One region of the Microbacterium galbum genome, then DNA from elsewhere that is predicted to be linked to it. Evidence: predicted binding sites of a transcription regulator. Region 1 holds the regulator's gene; the other holds the start of a gene.
What was found. Region 1 encodes HrcA, which represses chaperone genes, less so after heat shock. Its sites were predicted from a motif close to TTNGCACTCGNNNNNNNCGAGTGCNAA; they were not measured.
Positions count from the first base shown of each region.

Region 2: groL (chaperonin GroEL) is a predicted target of HrcA. The motif match lies at 6,994-7,020, and genes of this name have one in related genera.

Region 1 covers NZ_JAWDIS010000003.1:392,651-402,367, forward strand. Annotated here, with positions in the region: gene RWH45_RS14665 (ComEC/Rec2 family competence protein) at 1-33, shown strand, start outside; gene holA (DNA polymerase III subunit delta) at 127-1,164, shown strand; gene rpsT (30S ribosomal protein S20) at 1,765-2,025, opposite strand; gene RWH45_RS14680 (alpha/beta fold hydrolase) at 2,141-2,866, opposite strand; gene lepA (translation elongation factor 4) at 2,953-4,797, shown strand; gene RWH45_RS14690 (DUF1990 domain-containing protein) at 4,825-5,469, shown strand; gene hemW (radical SAM family heme chaperone HemW) at 5,469-6,686, shown strand; gene hrcA (heat-inducible transcriptional repressor HrcA) at 6,952-7,992, shown strand; gene dnaJ (molecular chaperone DnaJ) at 8,055-9,179, shown strand; gene RWH45_RS14710 (16S rRNA (uracil(1498)-N(3))-methyltransferase) at 9,182-9,717, shown strand, end outside.
Region 2 covers NZ_JAWDIS010000002.1:201,500-211,216, reverse strand. Annotated here, with positions in the region: gene RWH45_RS10140 (nucleoside deaminase) at 1-127, opposite strand, end outside; gene RWH45_RS10135 (hypothetical protein) at 200-481, opposite strand; gene RWH45_RS10130 (alpha-amylase family protein) at 496-2,385, opposite strand; gene RWH45_RS10125 (DMT family transporter) at 2,489-3,463, shown strand; gene RWH45_RS10120 (nitroreductase family protein) at 3,606-4,175, opposite strand; gene msrB (peptide-methionine (R)-S-oxide reductase MsrB) at 4,172-4,591, opposite strand; gene RWH45_RS10110 (DUF2332 family protein) at 4,664-5,653, shown strand; gene RWH45_RS10105 (DUF3263 domain-containing protein) at 5,663-5,917, shown strand; gene RWH45_RS10100 (LytR C-terminal domain-containing protein) at 5,953-6,555, shown strand; gene RWH45_RS10095 (cold-shock protein) at 6,686-6,886, shown strand; gene groL (chaperonin GroEL) at 7,059-8,678, shown strand; gene RWH45_RS10085 (sensor histidine kinase) at 8,982-9,717, opposite strand, start outside.

The DNA.
Region 1 (9,717 bases):
CGACTCGCGCTGTGGCGCCAGCGCGAGGCATGACCGGACCGGCGCCCGTTCGGCGCTCGACCCGGGCCGCCACGCGCTGAGACGCCGACCGACCACGGTGTCCGAGGGCATCGGTAGGCTGGGGGAGTGACCCCGGCCCCTCGACGCGCAGCGCCCGCCAAGGCCAAATCGGCCATCCCGCAGGTGTCCTGGCGTGCCCCGCAGCCGGCGCCCATCGTGCTGGTCTCCGGCCCCGAAGAGGTCTGCGCCGAGCGTGCCATCGCCGGCATCCGCTCCCTCCTGAAGAGCGAAGACCCCAGCCTCGAGGTCACCGACATCCGTGCCGACGACTACGCCGCCGGCACCCTGCTCTCCGTCACGTCACCGTCGCTCTTCGGCGAGCCGCGCCTCGTCCGCGTCAGCGGGGTCGAGAAGTGCAGCGACACGTTCCTCACCGAGGCCGTGTCGTACCTGTCGCAGACGCAGGAGGGCGCCACGGTCGTCCTGCGCCACACCGGCGCGAGCGTCCGCGGGAAGAAGCTCCTCGACGGCATCCGCGCGGGTCAGGGGAGCGGCATCGAGATCGCCTGCCCCGCCGTCAAGCGCGACTCCGATCGCTTCGACTTCGCGGTCGGCGAGTTCAAGGCGGCCCAGAAGCGTATCGCCCCCGTCGCGCTCCGCTCGCTCGTGTCCGCTTTCGCCGATGACCTCACCGAGCTCGCCGCCGCATGCCAGCAGCTCATCGCCGATGTGCCGGGCGACATCGACGAGCGCATCGTCGAGCGCTACTACGGCGGGCGCGTCGAGACCTCGGCGTTCACCGTCGCCGACACGGCCATCGCCGGGCAGTACGGCCCGGCGCTGCTCGCGCTGCGGCACGCCCTGGCATCCGGAGCCGACCCCGTGCCGCTCGTCGCCGCTGTTGCGATGAAGCTGCGCACCATGGCGCGGGTCGCGGGGACGCGCGAGTCGTCGTCGGCCACCGCGCAGCGCCTCGGCATGAAGGACTGGCAGGTCGACCGCGCGCGCCGCGACCTCGTCGGCTGGACCGGCAACACCCTCGGCATGGCGATCCACGCCACGGCGCGCGCCGATGCCGAGGTCAAGGGCGCCTCGCGCGAGCCCGTGTTCGCGCTCGAGCGGATGATCACCGTCATCGCCACGCGCGCGCCGTACGGCGACTGAGGCGGCGCCCGGCGTCGGGGCCCCCGTGAGCAAGCGCCTCAGGTACGGGCGACGACAGCGCATCGTTCGGAGACAGGTCCGATCCGGCCGGGATGCCCCTGTCACGGAACGATCCCCTGTCCTCGAGTGCGAGCCGCGTCGGCACCCGATCACGCCCGCGCGATGTGGCGCGCCAGGAACGTCGCCGCCCGGAGCGTGAGTCGCGGCTCCGCTCGCCGCAGGTCGCGAACCACGACCACCTCATCGTCATCCGGTGAGGACACCGCCCGCGCCCACCGGAGCGCCGGTTCCGGAGGCTGCCCACCCGCCGGCATCTCACCGCTGAACAACTGCACGAGCCGGGACCGTGGATCCTCCCGGTCGCCGAAGACCTTCGCCGCTCGTTCGCTCTGCATGCTGCACCTCCCGGCATCCACGCTACGAACGCCGGTGCGCGGGTGCCTCCGCCGCGAGGAGGAGATGGCGTACGCCCAGGCCTGAACATGCCGCGGACATCCCGGACGCGACGAGACCCCCGGATGCGCTGGACCGAACCTCTCGCTCCGGGAACGACGAAGCCCGCCCCGCTGAAGCGGGACGGGCTGTCGAAACGGCTGCGGCTCAGAGAGCGTTGACCTGCTTCGCGATGGCCGACTTGCGGTTCGCGGCCTGGTTCTGGTGGATGACACCCTTGCTCACGGCCTTGTCGAGCTTCTTGCCGGCGAGGACGAGCGCCTTCTCGGCGGCTTCCTTGTCACCGGCCAGAACGGCCTCGCGGGTGCGACGCACGTGCGTCTTCAGCTCGCTCTTGACGGCCTTGTTGCGCTCGCGCGCCTTCTCGTTGGTCTTGTTGCGCTTGATCTGCGACTTGATGTTCGCCACGTCGACGGTCTTTCGTTTGAGTGAGTGTTGGAAGTGCCGGTCGAGCGGTAGAGGGGCGCTGTACCGGCGGTCGTGGAGGTCGGGAAAAACCCCACACGCAAGCCAAGAGACGAGTCTAACAGGTCGAGGTCTCGACCGTGGTGAGCGCCACCTCGAGCAGCGCGTTGAACACGCGGGGCCGCATCGCCGTGACGAGGTGGGTCGTGCGCGGGACCACGATCAGCTCGGCATCCTTCGCGATCGACGTGAAGAGCTTCTCGTTCACGCGGAGCTGGTCCCACTGCCCGTTCACGAACCACAGCGGCACCTCGATGCGCCGCAGCGCCGCGAGCAGGTCGAGCACCGACAGCGACGCGAGAGCGGAGTCCTGCGCGTCGAACGCGTAGCCGCCGGCACCGAAGTCCGGCCGCGTCTCGGGCGGGAGCGTGCGATCGAGCACCCGGTTGGTCAGACCCAGGCCGCGGTCGGGCAGGCTGTCGAATCGACGCGCGAGGAACCGATAGGCGGCGAGCCCCACCCCGCGCGGGATCGAGGTGCAGGACGCCGCGATGAACGCCGCGACCGGCGGCGGGTCTTCGCGCCCGACATATTCGATCGAGAGCAGACCGCCCATCGAATGGCCCACGAGCAGCACGGGACCGCGGGTCGCGGCATCCCGGACCGCCCGATCGATGGTCGCGAAGGCCTCGTCGAGGGTGAACTCCTCGCCCCGACGCGTGCCGTGCCCGGGCAGGTCGACGGCGGTCACCGGGGTGCCGCGCTGCTCGAGGTGGGCGACCTGCGCGCGCCACATGGTCGCCGACGTGCGGATGCCGTGCACGAGCACGACCTGGACCGCCATGGCATCCACCTTAGAAGCGCCGTCGAGGCGCAGCCTGAGCGTCCGCGGACGGCGATGTCGGCGCGCCACCGTAGAATCGACGGAACATGTCACCGCGCGCCCTGAAGCCCCTCGAGCCGTCCGCCACCCCGCCGGCGCAGATTCGCAACTTCTGCATCATCGCCCACATCGACCACGGCAAGTCGACGTTGGCCGACCGCATGCTGCAGATCACCGGCGTCGTCGCCGACCGCGACATGCGCGCGCAGTACCTCGACCGCATGGACATCGAGCGCGAGCGCGGCATCACCATCAAGTCGCAAGCGGTCCGGATGCCGTGGTCCACGGCAGACGGCACGTTCGCCCTCAACATGATCGACACCCCCGGTCACGTCGACTTCACCTACGAGGTGAGCCGTTCGCTGGCCGCGTGCGAGGGCGCGATCCTGCTCGTCGACGCCGCTCAAGGCATCGAGGCGCAGACCCTCGCCAACCTCTACCTGGCGCTCGAGAACGATCTGACGATCATCCCGGTGCTGAACAAGATCGACCTCCCCGCCGCCGACCCCGACAAGTACGCGGCCGAGCTGGCGGGTCTCATCGGCGGCGACCCCGCCGACGTGCTGCGCGTCAGCGGCAAGACGGGGATGGGCGTCGAGGAGCTGCTCGACCTCATCGTCGAGAAGATCCCCGCTCCCGTCGGCGTGGCGGACGCGCCCGCGCGCGCGATGATCTTCGACTCGGTCTACGACGCCTATCGCGGCGTGGTGACCTACGTCCGCATGATCGACGGGGCACTGCAGCCGCGCGAGCGTCTGCAGATGATGTCGACCGGCGCGACCCACGAGGCGCTCGAGATCGGCGTCTCCAGCCCCGAGCCGATCCCCACCCAGGGGCTCGGCGTCGGCGAGGTCGGCTACCTCATCACCGGCGTGAAGGACGTGCGCCAGTCGAAGGTCGGCGACACGATCACGACGCACCGCAAACCCGCCACCGAGGCTCTCGCGGGGTACACCGACCCGAAGCCCATGGTCTTCTCGGGTATCTACCCGATCGACGGCAGCGATTACGCCGAGCTGCGCGAGGCCCTCGACAAGCTCAAGCTCTCCGACGCCTCGCTGCAGTACGAGCCCGAGACCTCCGTCGCGCTCGGCTTCGGGTTCCGTTGCGGCTTCCTCGGCCTGCTGCACCTCGAGATCATCACCGAGCGCCTCTCACGCGAGTTCGGTCTCGATCTGATCACCACCGCTCCGTCGGTGACCTACGAGGTCACCACCGACACCGGCGAGACCGTGTCGGTCACGAACCCGAGCGAATACCCCGACGGCCGCGTGGCCTCGGTCTCGGAGCCGATCGTCAAGGTCGGCATCCTGCTCCCGAAGGACTACGTCGGTACCGTCATGGAGCTGTGCCAGTCACGCCGCGGCACGCTTCTCGGCATGGACTACCTCAGCGAAGACCGGGTCGAGCTGCGCTACAACATGCCGCTCGGCGAGATCGTCTTCGACTTCTTCGACCACCTGAAGTCGCGGACGCAGGGCTACGCGAGCCTCGACTACGAACCGGCCGGACAGCAGACCGCCGACCTGGTGAAGGTCGACATCCTCCTGCAGGGCGACAAGGTCGACGCGTTCAGTTCGATCGTGCACCGCGAGAAGGCCTACAGCTACGGCACGATGATGGCCGAGCGGCTGCGCAAGCTCATCCCGCGCCAGCAGTTCGAAGTGCCCATCCAGGCCGCGATCGGTGCGCGCATCATCGCGCGCGAGACGATCCGCGCGATCCGCAAGGACGTCCTCGCCAAGTGCTACGGCGGTGACATCACCCGTAAGCGCAAGCTCCTCGAGAAGCAGAAGGAGGGCAAGAAGCGCATGAAGATGGTCGGTCGCGTCGAGGTCCCCCAGGAGGCGTTCATCGCCGCGCTCTCCGGCGACGTCGAGGCCAAGAAGTAGAACGCACGCAACCGAGAGGGGTGGATCATGCGCAGGCAGAACTTCACCGATGACACGGTCGACTACGCGGCGGTCGGCGCCACCCAGGCGCCCGACCTCATGCAGTATCCGCCGGAGCACTCCGTGCCCGCCGAAGACGCCTGGCGCATCGGCAGCGGCGAGGAGCGTTTCGCCGCCGCGAGCGAGCTGCTGCTGTCGTGGGCGCCGTTGCGCGGCGAGGAACTCAGCATCACCGACGTGCGCCCGGCATCCGGGGAGGGCTACGCGGGCGTCGGCTTCGACGCCGAGGGCGCGCCCGTCGCGCCGAGCCGGCTCGAAGCAGAGCAGCGCTTCGCCGCGGACGGCACGCCGTTCGTCCGCCCCGGCACCGGCGTGCGCCTGCACGGCAAGGTCGACGGACACCGCGCCGACGCCGAGCTGCGCGTCATCTCGGTCTTCGAGGAGCCTCGTCGTGTCGGCTTCATCCTGGGCACCGTGGGGCACTCGATCGTGAGCGGCGAGGAGCTCTTCAGCCTCGAGTGGCGCGAGAACGACGAGGTCTGGTTCGTCGTACGCGCCTTCGATCGGCCCACCGCCCCGTCGTACCGCCTCTTCACCAGCCGCGTCCGGCGTCGGCGCAAGGCGTTGTTCGCGCGCTACCTGCGCGCGATCTCGCCGCTGTACTCCTCCTGATGGGCGGGCCCCTCCCGCTCGGAGACCCCGCGCCGGTCGACGGACGCCTCCCCGACGACCTCGTCATCGATCCCGGCGCCGATTTCAGCGTCTACCTGCACGTGCCGTTCTGCCGTGTGCGCTGCGGCTACTGCGACTTCAACACCTACACGGCGAGCGAGCTCCGCGGAGCGCGGCAGGACGACTTCGCCGACACCCTGGCCACCGAGGTGCGCCTGGCGGGCGCAGTGATGGATGCCGCGGGCGGTCGGCGCGCGGCATCCACGGTGTTCTTCGGGGGAGGGACGCCGACGCTGCTGCCGCCGGGTGACCTCGCCCGCATGCTCGACGCGGTCCGCGACGAGTTCGGTATCGCGGAGGGCGCCGAGGTGACCGTGGAGGCGAACCCCGACACCGTGGACGACGCGGTCGCCGACACCCTCGCCGCCGCCGGGGTGACGCGCCTGTCGATCGGCATGCAGTCGGCCCGGCCCCACGTGCTCGCGGCGCTCGACCGCACCCACGATCCGCTGAACGTCGCCACCGCGGTCGCGGCCGCGCGCCGCGCCGGTCTCGACGTCTCCGTCGACCTGATCTACGGCGCGCCGGGGGAGTCGCTCGACGACTGGCGCGCCTCGCTCGAGGCGGCGACCGCTCTCGAACCCGACCACGTGTCGGCGTACGCGCTCATCGTCGAGGACGGGACGAAGCTCGCGCGGCAGATCCGCTCCGGCGCCGTCGCGACGCCGGACGACGACCTGCAGGCCGACATGTACGAGCTCGCCGACGATCTGCTCGCCGCCGCGGGCTACGACTGGTACGAGGTGTCGAACTGGTCGCGGGGCGTCGCGCACCGTTCGCGCCACAACCTCGCGTACTGGCGCGGCACCGACTGGTGGGGCTTCGGTCCGGGCGCGCACAGCCATGTCGCGGGGCTGCGCTGGTGGAACGTGAAGCATCCCGCCGCGTACGCCCAGCGGCTCGCCGCCGCCGAATCGCCCGCCGCGGCGCGAGAGCGTCCCGACGAGACGGCGCGTCGGCTCGAGTCGGTGCTCCTGCGCAGCCGCATCCGCGAAGGGCTCGCGGTGTCGGAGATCCTCGGCGAGGGGCGCAAGGCCGTGGCATCCCTCATCGCCGACGGGCTCATCGAGGGCCCGGATGCCGTGCGCGGGCGCATCGTGCTGACCCGTCGCGGACGCTTGCTGGCGGATGCCGTGGTGCGCGCGCTGACGGCCTGACCCGGGGACGCCTCTGCTGCCCACGGGCTGAATCGTCGGGCGTGACGATGCCCGCGGCCCGTTGGCGCGTCGGTGCTTCGTGCAAACGCCCGGCGAGGCGTAAACGCCCTGTCCGGGGGTCCGCCGCTCGGAGCGGCGTTCACACGCACGCCGCGCCGCCTGACAGCGACGCCGCCGACCTCCGCGAGCCGCTCGACGCACGGGCGGGGCGATCGTCGTAGAATTGGCACTCAGTCGAGTCGAGTGCCAAACGGGAGGAGCAGCCATGGTGTCGGAACGCGGCCTCCAGGTCTTGCGCGCGATCGTCCAGGACTACGTCGACACGCGCGAGCCCGTCGGCAGCAAGGCCATCGTCGACCGCCATGCCTTCGGGGTGTCGGCGGCGACCATCCGCAACGACATGGCCCTTCTCGAGGACGAAGACCTCATCGTCGCGCCGCACACGTCGTCGGGACGCGTCCCGACCGACAAGGGCTACCGCGTCTTCGTCGACCACCTCGCCGAGCTCCGCCCGCTGTCGAGCGCGCAGCGCAGCGCCATCACCTCCTTCCTCGATGAGGCGGGCGACCTCGACGACCTCCTCGCACGCACGGTACGGGCGCTGACGCAGCTGACCGGCCAGGTCGCGATCGTGCAGTACCCCTCGTTCGCTCGCGCCAACGTCACGCACGTCGAACTCGTCGCCCTCGGCGGGCCCCGGGTTCTCGTCATCCTGGTCACCGACACCGGTCGGGTGTCGCAGCGCATCGCGCTCGTGCCCGCCGAGCCCGGCGAGAGCGACATCGCCCTGCTGCGCGCGCGCGTGGGCGCGGTGCTCGTCGGACACAGCGTCGCCGAGAGCTCCCAGCGCGTCTTCGAGGCCCTCACTGCCGGCCCGCGCCCCGGGGTCGTGCTCGACGCGATCGCCGACGCGGTCCTGCGCGTGGTCGGGGAGGAGCTCGAGGCCTTCCGTCAGGACCGTCTCGTCATGGCCGGCGCCGCGACCCTCGCCAAGCGCGAGCAGGACTTCCGCGGCAGTATCTACCCGCTCCTCGAAGCGATCGAGGAGCAGGTGACCCTGCTGCGCCTGATGAGCGAGATGGTCGCCGACGAGAAGGGACTGTCGGCGAGTATCGGGCGCGAGAACGAGCCTTTCGGCCTCGTCGAGGCCTCCGTGCTCGCGAGCCGGTACGACGGCTCCACCGGCGGGGCCCGCGTGGGTCTGCTCGGGCCGACCCGCATGGACTACTCCTCCAACCTCGCGGCGGTCCGCGCCGTCGCGCACTATCTGACCCGGATGCTCGAAGACGACGACAGCTCGCGCTGACGTCTCGCGCCGCGAGCACTCCCCACGAGAACGACCCCGCGCGAGCGGGCAGGAAGGCGATTGTGGCTGACCACTACGAGGTCCTGGGCGTCGAACGCGACGCCAGCCCGGAAGACATCAAGAAGGCCTACCGGCGTCTCGCGCGCCAGCTGCACCCCGATGTGAATCCCGGCGAGGACGCGTCCGAGAAGTTCAAACTCGTGACACACGCCTACGACGTGCTGAGCGATCCCGAGCAGCGCCGCCGCTACGACATGGGCGGCGACCAGAGCCCGTTCGGGGGCGGGGGAGCGGCCGGGTTCGGCGGTTTCAGCGACATCTTCGAGACGTTCTTCGGCGGCGCGCAGGGCGGCGGCGGAGGCCGCGGCCCGCGACCGCGGTCACGCCGGGAGCGCGGCCAGGACGCCCTCGTGCGCGTCACGCTGCAGCTCGGCGACGTCGTCTTCGGTACGCACCGCGACCTCGAGGTCGACACGGCGGTCCTCTGCGAGACGTGCCAGGGAGCGTGCACGCAGCCCGGTACCAGCGAGGTCACCTGCGACATCTGCCACGGTTCCGGTCACGTGCAGCGCACCGTGCGGAGCCTCCTCGGCAACGTCGTCACCAGCCAGCCCTGCACCGTGTGCCACGGTCACGGCACGACCATCCCCTACCCCTGCGGCACCTGCCAGGGTCAGGGCCGGGTGCGCGCGCGCCGCACGGTGTCGGTCGACATCCCCGCGGGCGTCGAGTCGGGCCTGCGCCTGCAGCTCCCCGGCTCGGGCGAGGTGGGCCCGGCCGGAGGCCCCAACGGCGACCTGTACCTGGAGATCACCGTGGAGGCGCACGACGCATTCAGTCGCGAGGGTGACGACCTCGTCGCCACCCTCGAGGTGTCGATGCCCGACGCCATCCTCGGCGCCACCACGACGATCGAGTCGCTCGACGGCTCCGTCGACCTCGAGGTGCGCCCGGGCGTGCAGTCGGGCGACGTGCTGACGATCAAGGGCCGCGGCATCACGCCCCTGCGGGGCAGCCAGCGCGGTGACCTGAAGGTCGGTGTGCACGTGGTGACCCCCACGCGCCTCGACCACAAGGAGCGGGCTCTCATCGAGGAGTTCGCCAAGCGCACCAAGGATCCGGGGCCCCGCCTGGCCGAGCACCAGCAGGGCATGTTCAGCAAATTCCGCGATCGCTTCCGCCACTGAGCATGGCGCTGCACTTCGTCACCGACGACGCCACCGACGCACAGCCGGGGGATGCCGTGACCCTCACCGGGTCGGAGGCGCATCACGCCGCGAGCGTGCGGCGCGTGCGGGTCGACGAGGCGGTCACGCTCGGCGACGGACGCGGCGTGTGGCTCTCGGGAGTCGTGACCGCTCTCGGCCCCAAGCAGGTCGACGTGCGGGTCACGGGCCGCGAGGAGGTCGCGGCGTCGGTCCCGCGGTTCGTGCTCGTGCAGGCATTGGCGAAAGGCGACCGCGACGAGCTGGCCGTCCAGGCGGCGACCGAGCTCGGCGTCGATGAGATCGTCCCGTGGCAGGCGGCGCGCAGCGTCTCGCGCTGGGATGCCAAGGCCGACAAGGGGCTCGCGCGCTGGCGGACGATCGTCCGCGAGGCTGCGAAGCAGGCGCACCGCGCGTGGGTGCCCGAGGTCGAGGGCGTGGCCCGGACGGCCGACCTCGTCGCCCGTGCCGGTGCCTCTGTCGTCCTCGTGCTCGAGCCGACGGCATCCGTCCGCCTCAC
Region 2 (9,717 bases), on a different contig from region 1:
CGTGATTGACCGCCTCGACGACGATCTCGCCGTCCTTGACGATGAGACACGCGAAGGGCTTGCCTCCGGCATCGACGTTCTCGTGCGCGCGCGAGACGGTGAGGGCGGACAGCTCCTGGTGGTTCATGGCTCGACGCTAGGCGTCCGGTCGTCCGCGGTCCGGGGCTGGGCGGCGGGGGAGAACCGTGCTAGTGACGGCTCACGACAGGGCGTTCGCGAGCGCCACGAGGAAGACGCCCCCCGCGGCGACCGTGACCAGCCCCGCGAGCAGTGCACCGGCGATGGCGAGGGCGCGCAGGGGGCCGGGGCGGGTACCCGCCTCCCCGGCGAAGAGGAGGGCCGCGACGCCGACGACGAGCATGATGAGGTCTCCCACGAGACCGACCGGCGCCCACACGACGCTCGCCATCGCCGCCACCCCCGCGAGCAACGCCACGACATGGCGGACGTGGTTGCCAGGCGGGGCGGCTTCGGAGCTCATGGACGCGTCGTTCGTCAGCGCGGCCGCACGCGCAGCCACCGCGTCCCGTGCGCAGCGAGGGTCACACCGACTCCCAACCAGATCGGCGCGGACGAGACGAGGTCCAGCGCCTCGGGCGCCATGCCCGACAGGGTCAGCGCGTCGATCTCGACGGCCGAGTCGGCGACGTTGGCGAGGACGAGGACGGCGAATCCGTTGTCGCCCGGGCGGAGGAAGGCGACAACAGAGGGGACGTGGGCGTCGAAGGCGATCAGCTCGTTGCCGGAGAACTCCGGGGTCGCGCGGCGGACGTCGAGCAGACGCGTGAGACGGGCGAACACGCGTCCGGCCGGGGTGTCGGCATCCCTCCGGTCCGCGTAGTTCTGCGCGGGACGGAAGGGGCGGTGCACCCATCGACTGTCGCCCGCCTCCTCCGGGCGGTCGGAATAGCCGTAGTCGTTGAGCTGGGCCACCTCGTCGCCGAGGTAGAGCAGCGGGATGCCGCCGGTGGACAGGGCCAGCGCGTGCGCCAGGATGACGCGGTCCTCGCCACCGGCGTCGCCCGCCTCGATCCCGGCGAGGGATGCCGTGGTGCCGGTGACGCGGGCATCGCCCGTGCGGGGGTTCTCCTGGAACGGCACGCCGCGGGCGAAGGTGCCCTCGGCTCGGCCGACGTAGAAGTCGTTGAGGAAGCGGCGATGCGGGGAGCCGTCGATCCCGAGCTCGGCGGCATCCTCATCGGCGAAGGTCCACCCGATGTCGTCGTGGCTGCGCACGTAGTTGACCCAGGCCGTGCCCGCGGGCAGGGCGTGGCGCCGCTCGAGGGCCTGCTGGAGGAGGCGTCCGTCTCGGGTGGCCAGCGCCTCCCAGGTCAGCGCCATCTGCAGGGGGTTGTAGGAGATCTGGCATTCGTCGGGGGAGATGTACGACACGACCTCGTCGGGGTGCACGATCGCCTCCGACTTGAACAGCAGCCCGGGAGCGGCCATCCGCAGCACGGCGTTGAACGCCTGCAGCAGCAGGTGCGCCTCGGGCAGCGACTCGCACGTGGTGCCGAGGCGCTTCCAGATGAAGGCCACGGCATCCATCCGCAGGATCTCCACGCCCTGGTTCGCCAGGTACAGCATCTCGCCGGCCATGGCCTCGAAGACGGCGGGGTTGGCGTAGTTCAGGTCCCACTGGAAGTGGTAGAAGGTCGCCCAGATCCACCGGCCGTCGTCGAGCTGCACGAACGAGCCCGGGTGGTCGTCGGGGAAGATCTCGCGAGTGGTGCGCTCGTACGCGTCGGGCATCTCGCGGTCGGGGAAGATGAGGTAGAAGTCCTCGTACCCGCGCTCGCCCGCGACGGCCTTCTGCGCCCAGCGGTGCTCGTTGCTGGTGTGGTTGAAGATGAAGTCGACGACGAGCGAGATGCCGGCCCGGCGCAGTTCGGCGGCGAGTTCGGCGAGGTCGGCCATCGTGCCGAGCTTCGGGTTGACGCGGCGATAGCTCGAGACCGCGTAGCCGCCGTCGCTGTTGCCCTCGGGGCTCTCGAACAGCGGCATGAGGTGCAGGTAGGTCAGGCCGAGCTCGCGGAAATACGGGATGGAGTCCCGGATGCCGCTGAGTCCGCCGGCGTACCGGTCGACGTAGCAGACCCCTCCGACCATGCGCTCGCTCTCGAACCACTCCGGCTCGCTCTCTCGCGCGCGGTCGAGTGCTTTGAGGTCGGCGGGACGCGCCGCCCAGGAACGTCGGGCGAGGTCGACCACGGACGCCAGACGCTCGAAGCCGTCGGCGCGGTCGCCGTAGAGCTGGGCGAACAGGTCGTGGAGGCGGGGGAGATGCACCTCGGCGTTCGCCAGGAACTCGCGATCGACCTGGTCGGCGGTGAGGTCGGCGAGGATCGCGGGGACGTCGTGGGAGGTGCCTTGGAGCTGTGTCACGGGGGAAATCCTGACGCATGCCGGGGTTTCCCGTCGACAACGATCGGAGCGCGTGACCTATCGGCGCGCGTCGGCCGCGACCGGCCGTCCCCTACGATCGACCGTGGCCCCCGAGCGGGGGAACGAGGGGAGAGCGGTGGCGGAGCGCGGATCGGTCGGCCTCGCCGTCGCCGGAGCGGTGCTCATCGGCGCCCTCACGGCCCTCCAGGCCCGCATCAACGGCACGCTCGGGGCGGAGATCGGTGACGGGTTCGTCGCGGCCGCGATCTCGTTCGGGTCGGGATTGATCATCCTCATCGCGCTGTCGGCCCTGGTTCCGCAGGGTCGCCGCGGATTCGAGCGCCTCGTGTCCGGCATCCGATCGCGAACGATCCCCGCGTGGATGCTGCTGGGCGGTCTTGCGGGAGCGTTCACCGTCGCGAGTCAGGGGCTGACCGTGGCGACCATCGGAGTCGCCCTCTTCACGGTCGGCTTCGTCGCCGGGCAGACCACCGGGGGGCTCGTGCTGGACCGCGTCGGCTTCGGACCGGCGGGCGTCGTGCCCGTCACGGTGCGACGCGTCATCGGCGCGCTCCTGGCGATCGCCGGGGTCGTGGTGTGCCTGTCGGGGGATGCCGTCAACGGTGTGCCGCTGTGGATGCTCATCGTTCCAGCGATCGCCGGAGCGGGCGTCGCCTGGCAGCAGGGGACCAACGGGCGACTGCGCGTGCGCGTGGAGAGTCCGCTGACGGCGACGCTGGTGAACTTCATCGGCGGCACCGTGGTGCTGCTCGTGGCCGCGTTCGTTCACGTCGGTGTCGTGGGCGCTCCCCGCGCCGTGCCGACGGAACCGTGGCTCTACGTCGGCGGGGCGGTCGGCGTGATCTACATCTTCCTGTCGGCGGTGGTCGTGCGTCGAACGGGCGTGCTGCTGCTGGGTCTGGGGTCGGTGGTCGGCCTGCTCACCACCTCGGTGCTGCTCGACGCCCTCTGGCCCGCCCCCGCCGCACCCGCCACCCCGGTGGCGCTTCTCGCCGCCGCCGTGGCGATCTCCGGGGTCGCCGTGGCCGCCGTGCCGTGGAGGCGCCGGAGCCGCTAGGAGCGTTCCCCCCGGACGGGCCCGACACGTCGGCCGTTCGCGCGGCTCACGGCGCGCGCCCGCGGCGCGTTTATGCCCCGCCGGAGACACGCCGACGCCGCCGACCGGAGTCGGCGGCGTCGAGGCCGTGGCATCGCGCGCGTCAGAGGCGCGCTTCGTCGACCGTGCGTTTCTTCTTGCCCCCCGGCATGCGCGAGAGGTGCTTCGCGGCATCCACCGTCTTGCGCCGGACCGGCCGCGACGTCTTCGGCTTGCCGCCGACGTAGAGCCAGCCCAGCAGCACCTCGTGCTTCGCCAGGCCGTGAGCCTTCGCCAGCACCTTGTGACGGGTGTTGTCGTCGGTGCGCCAGAACACCCCGAACCCCGCCTCGTCGAGCACGAGACTCAGCATGTGGGCGACACCGGATGCCACGGCCTCCTGCTCCCACGAGGGGATCTTCTTCGAGCCGAGATCGGCCACGACCGCGATGATGAGCGGAGCGCGCCGGGGCTTGGAGGAATACCCCTTCTTGCCGTCGGCCTTGTTCAGCGCACGCGCGAGGAGATCGCGATCCGCACCGCGGATCTCGATCAGGCGCCACGGTTTCAAGCTCTTGTGATCCGCGACGCGACCGGCCGCGGCGACGAAGGCCTCGAGCTCGGGGCCGGTCGGGGCGAGGTCGGTGACCTTCGACCACGACCGACGGTCGCGCATGGCTTCGAGGGCGCTCATGCTCCGTCGGCGGGGGAGTCGGCCGGGGTGAAGTTCAGCGACAGCGAATTCATGCAGTACCGGTCGCCGGTGGGGGTGCCGAAGCCGTCGGGGAAGACGTGTCCCAGGTGCGAGCCGCAGTTGGCGCACCGCACCTCGGTGCGCTGCATCCCGTGGCTGTTGTCGTCGATCAGCTCGACCGCTTCGGGTCGAACCGACTCGTAGAAGCTGGGCCATCCGCAGTGCGAGTCGAACTTGGTGCCGCTCTGGAACAGCTCGTTGCCGCACGCGGCGCAGGTGTAGAGGCCGGCGCGGCTCTCGTCGAGCAGCTCACCGGTCCAGGCGCGCTCGGTTCCCGCCTGGCGCAGCACCGCGTACTGCTCGGGGCTGAGCTCGGCGCGCCACTGGTCGTCGGACTTGTCGACGGCGTAGGTCATGTGTTCTCTCCTTCGTCTGCTCCCATTGTCTCGTGCCCGGCGCCGACCGGGTCGTGCTGCGATGATTCGTGAGTGGATCAGGATGCCGTGGATGCCGTCGTCGAACGCTATGGACGGTTCGCCCGCGATGAGGCGCCCGGCCGATCCGCGGTCTACGAGGCCTGGGCGCATCGCGTGGCGGAGGATCGGACGGTCGCTGCGGCGCTCGCGCCGATTCCCGAGACCCGCCGTCAACCCCCGCTCGTCTTCGCGGTGATGCGCGTGCGCGGGGCGCCGATGGACGACGTCGACGCGTGGGCCCCGTGGGTCGTCGCACACGCCGACGAGATCGCCGCGCAGTGCCGGGTGCGCAGCGTGCAGACCAACGAGCCGCTCCGGTGCGCCGCTCTGCTGCCGGCGCTCGCCCGCATCGACGGTCCGATCGCGCTGCTCGAGGTCGGCGCGAGCGCCGGGCTGTGCCTGTACCCCGACCGGTACTCGTACCGCTACCGCCGAGGCGACGAGCTCATCGCCCTCGACCCGGTCGACGGCCCCTCGACGGTCGAGTTGCACAGCGACCTGACCGGCGACCCCGTCCTTCGAATGCCCGAGATCGTCTGGCGCGCCGGGATCGACCTCAACCCGCTCGACGCCCGCGACGCGGATGACCGGGCGTGGCTCGAGGGGCTCGTGTGGCCGGGGGAGGAGGGGCGACGTGAGCGCATCGTCGCCGCTCTCGACATCGCGGCCGTCGATCCGCCGCTCCTGATCTCCGGCGACGGCGCGGACGCCCTGCCCGCGCTCGCCGCGCAGGCCCCCGCCGACGCCACGCTTGTGGTCACGACGCCGGGCGTGCTCGCGCACGTGCCGCGCGCTCGGCGCGGGGCGGTCATCGACGCCGCCCGCACCGCGGGACGCTGGGTGACGCTCGACGCCCCCGGCCTCCACGACGGATGGACGGGAGCACCGGGCGTGAAACGGGGCGGCTTCGCCCTGGCGCTGGACGGGGAGGTGCTGGCCGAGGTGGATCCACTCGGCGCGTGGGTGGCGTGGCATCCGAGAGGGGCGTCGTCGGCGCAGTAGCGTGGCGCCGTGCCTCTTTCGGACCGCGACCTCGCCTTCCTCGCCTTCGAGGGTGAATGGCGGCGCCACGCGGGTGCGAAGGAGGAGGCGATCCGGGCGGAGTTCGAGCTCACGCCGGCGCGCTACTACCAGCTGCTGGGGCGGTTGATCGACACGCCGGACGCCCTCGCGCACGACCCGATGCTCGTTCGCCGTCTGCGGCGGCGACGCGACGACGCAGTGGCGCAGCAGCGCGCCCGGCTGGGTCGGACGGCGGCCCGCTGACGGGGTGCTCAGGCGTCGACCGATAGCATCGTCCAATGGCCAGATCGACCTTCCCTCGGGATCGCTTCGACGACCTGCCCGATTCCACCGGCCGGGTCGGGGCGCACCGGGCAGAGCGACCGCGCACGCGCGGATGGATCGTGTTCCTGTGGGCGGCCATCGCCACGCTCGTGCTCATCATCGTGGGCATCTTCGGGTCCCTCGTGGCCTCGGGCCGCATCAGCCTCGGCGCCGATGACGCACCCGTTCCGACCGTGTCGGCAGAACCGACCGAGGCCGTCGTCGTCGACACCTCGTACTCCGTGGTGGTGCTGAACGGCACGGGCCAGGACGGCCTCGCCGCGACGGTGCGCGACCAGATCGTGGCGGCGGGGTGGGCCGGTGACACCGTCGAGACGGGGGACTCCGACTCCACCGATTTCGCTCAGACCACGATCTACTACCTGCGCGACGGCGACGAGGCGGCGGCGCGGGGCCTCGCGCAGACCATCGGCGGCGCCGAGGTCGCGCAGAGCGACTTCCTGCAGCCGACCGACGACCCGAACACCCCCGACGACGAGAGCGCCGTCAAGCGACTCGTCGTGGTGATCGGCCTCGACCGCGCCGCCGGCGCGACCCCCTCCGCCACCGCGCAGTGACCCTCTCGCGCCGCGTGTTTCCGCGGCGTAACAAGTTGGGGGCACGCGCGTCAACAATCCCCGGAGGGGCCGGTTCGGCGGCATCCGGCGTGCTTACGATGACCGAGTCATCCAGCAACAGGAGATTCGCATGACGCAGGGCACCGTCAAATGGTTCAACGCCGAGAAGGGCTACGGGTTCATCACCGTGTCCGATGGGCAGGACGTGTTCGTCCACTACTCGAGCATCGAGATGTCGGGCTTCCGCGTCCTCGAGGAAGGTCAGGCGGTCGAATTCACCGTCGGCACCGGTCAGAAGGGCCCGCAGGCGGAGTCCGTGCGACTGGCCTGATCCGCTGGCTCGAACGCCGTGGCATCCCTCACCGGGATGCCACGGCGTTCGTCGTCTCACGGACGGCCTCGCGGCTTGCACTCCCCAGGGGCGAGTGCCAGAATGAGTTAGCACTCGCTTTCGTCGAGTGCCAAAATCTGGAAGTCACCCGTCCGGGAGGGACGACACACTTATGGCAAAGATCATCGCTTTCGACGAAGAGGCCCGTCGCGGTCTCGAGCGCGGCCTCAACACGCTGGCCGACGCCGTCAAGGTGACCCTGGGCCCCCGCGGTCGCAACGTCGTGCTCGAGAAGAAGTGGGGCGCCCCCACGATCACGAACGACGGTGTCTCGATCGCCAAGGAGATCGAGCTCGACGACCCGTACGAGAAGATCGGCGCCGAGCTGGTCAAGGAGGTCGCCAAGAAGACCGACGACGTCGCGGGTGACGGCACCACCACCGCCACCGTTCTCGCCCAGGCGCTCGTGCGCGAGGGCCTGCGCAACGTCGCGGCCGGCGCCGACCCCATCTCGCTCAAGAAGGGCATCGAGAAGGCCGTCAAGGCCGTCACCGACGAGCTGCTCTCCTCCGCCAAGGAGGTCGAGTCCAAGGAGCAGATCGCCGCCACCGCGTCGATCTCCGCCGCCGACCCCGCGATCGGCGAGCTCATCGCCGAGGCCATCGACAAGGTGGGCAAGGAAGGCGTCGTCACCGTCGAGGAGAGCAACACCTTCGGCACCGAGCTCGAGCTCACCGAGGGCATGCGCTTCGACAAGGGTTACATCAACCCCTACTTCGTCACCGACCCCGAGCGTCAGGAAGCGGTCTTCGAAGACCCGTACATCCTGATCGCCAACCAGAAGATCTCCAACATCAAGGACCTTCTGCCGATCGTCGACAAGGTGATCCAGGAGGGCAAGGAGCTCCTCATCATCGCCGAGGACGTCGAGGGCGAAGCGCTCGCGACCCTGGTGCTGAACAAGATCCGCGGCATCTTCAAGTCGGTCGCCGTCAAGGCTCCCGGCTTCGGCGACCGCCGCAAGGCTCAGCTGCAGGACATCGCGATCCTCACCGGCGGCCAGGTCATCACCGAAGAGGTGGGCCTCAAGCTCGAGAACGCGACCGTCGACCTGCTCGGCCGTGCTCGCAAGGTCATCATCACCAAGGACGAGACCACGATCGTCGAGGGTGCCGGTGAGTCGGAGCTGATCGAGGGTCGCGTGACCCAGATCCGCCGCGAGATCGAGAACACCGACAGCGACTACGACCGCGAGAAGCTCCAGGAGCGCCTCGCGAAGCTCGCCGGTGGCGTCGCCGTCATCAAGGCCGGAGCCGCGACCGAGGTCGAGCTCAAGGAGCGCAAGCACCGCATCGAAGACGCCGTGCGCAACGCCAAGGCCGCTGTGGAAGAGGGTGTCGTCGCCGGTGGTGGCGTGGCGCTCATCCAGGCCGGCAAGAACGCTCTCGCGAACCTCGAGCTCTCGGGCGACGAGGCGACCGGTGCGAACATCGTCAAGGTCGCCATCGAGGCTCCGCTCAAGCAGATCGCCCTGAACGCCGGTCTCGAGCCCGGTGTCGTCGCGAACAAGGTGTCGGAGCTCCCCGTGGGCCACGGCCTCAACGCCGCGACCGGCGAGTACGGTGACCTGTTCGCACAGGGCATCATCGACCCCGCCAAGGTGACCCGCTCTGCTCTGCAGAACGCCGCGTCGATCGCCGGTCTGTTCCTCACGACCGAGGCCGTCGTCGCCGACAAGCCCGAGAAGGTCGCCGCTCCCGCGGGCGACCCGACGGGTGGCATGGACTTCTGATCCACGCCTGACGCCTGAGAACGCCCCCTCCTCCGGGAGGGGGCGTTCTCCGTTCCGGCGGTCCGGGTGGCGCGGTCTCACACGCCGATGACGGTGCCTCGGTCGCTCGAGGCGGCGCGTCGACGAACGACGCCGCCGAGCCCTCTCGCTCGCGCGAGCGCTCGAGCCTGCCGCGTGTCCTTCCGGCGTGCTGCGGATCGTTTCGCCCACGTCGCGAGACGACCACGCGGCGTGATCTGCCGAAGGGACTCGCTCACGCGGTCCCCGCCGGACGATCCCCGCCGGGAAACGGAGCGCGGCGTCTCAGGCCGGGGTGTCGGGCCGGTGATCGTCGGGGAGGCGCTCGAGCGGCTGCGTCTCGATCAGCGCATGCTCCGCGGCGTCGCGACGATCGGCCAGCGGAAGAGACACCCGGAACGTCGCGCCCCCGCCGGGGGTGTCGACGACCTCGACCGTACCGTGCAGCAGATCGACGATGGATGCCACGATCGACAGACCGAGGCCGGATCCGCCGGTCTCGCGCGTGCGCGAGGTGTCGGCGCGCCAGAAGCGCTGGAAGATCTGGTCGCGGATCTGCTCGGGAACGCCCTCGCCGTGGTCGATGATCTCGATCCAGCCCATGTCGTTCTCGGCATCCACTCCCACGCGCAGCCCGATGGGGGAGTCGTCGGCGGTGAATCGACGCGCGTTGCCCAGGAGGTTCGCCACCACCTGACGCACCTTGTTCTCGTCGCCCAGCACGATCGGCGCCAGCCGCGGTGTGGGACGCATCGCTCCGGCCGGCGGTGCGGCCGGCTCGGTCGTCGGTGCCTCCCCGGTCGTCGTGGCGGGATCGGTGCCGTCCTTCTGGCGGCGGCGCAGGCGCGACAGCGTGGCTCCGGCGATCGCCATGGCCGACGTGGTGGGAGCCGTGCGGCGTCGCGTCGCGGCCTCAGCGGGGTGTCCGCCCGAGTCGAGCAGTGGATCGAGGGTGATCGTGGGCAGCACGAGCGGACCGCGAGAGGTGGTGTCGTCGACCGTGACCTCGCGCTGGGGCGAG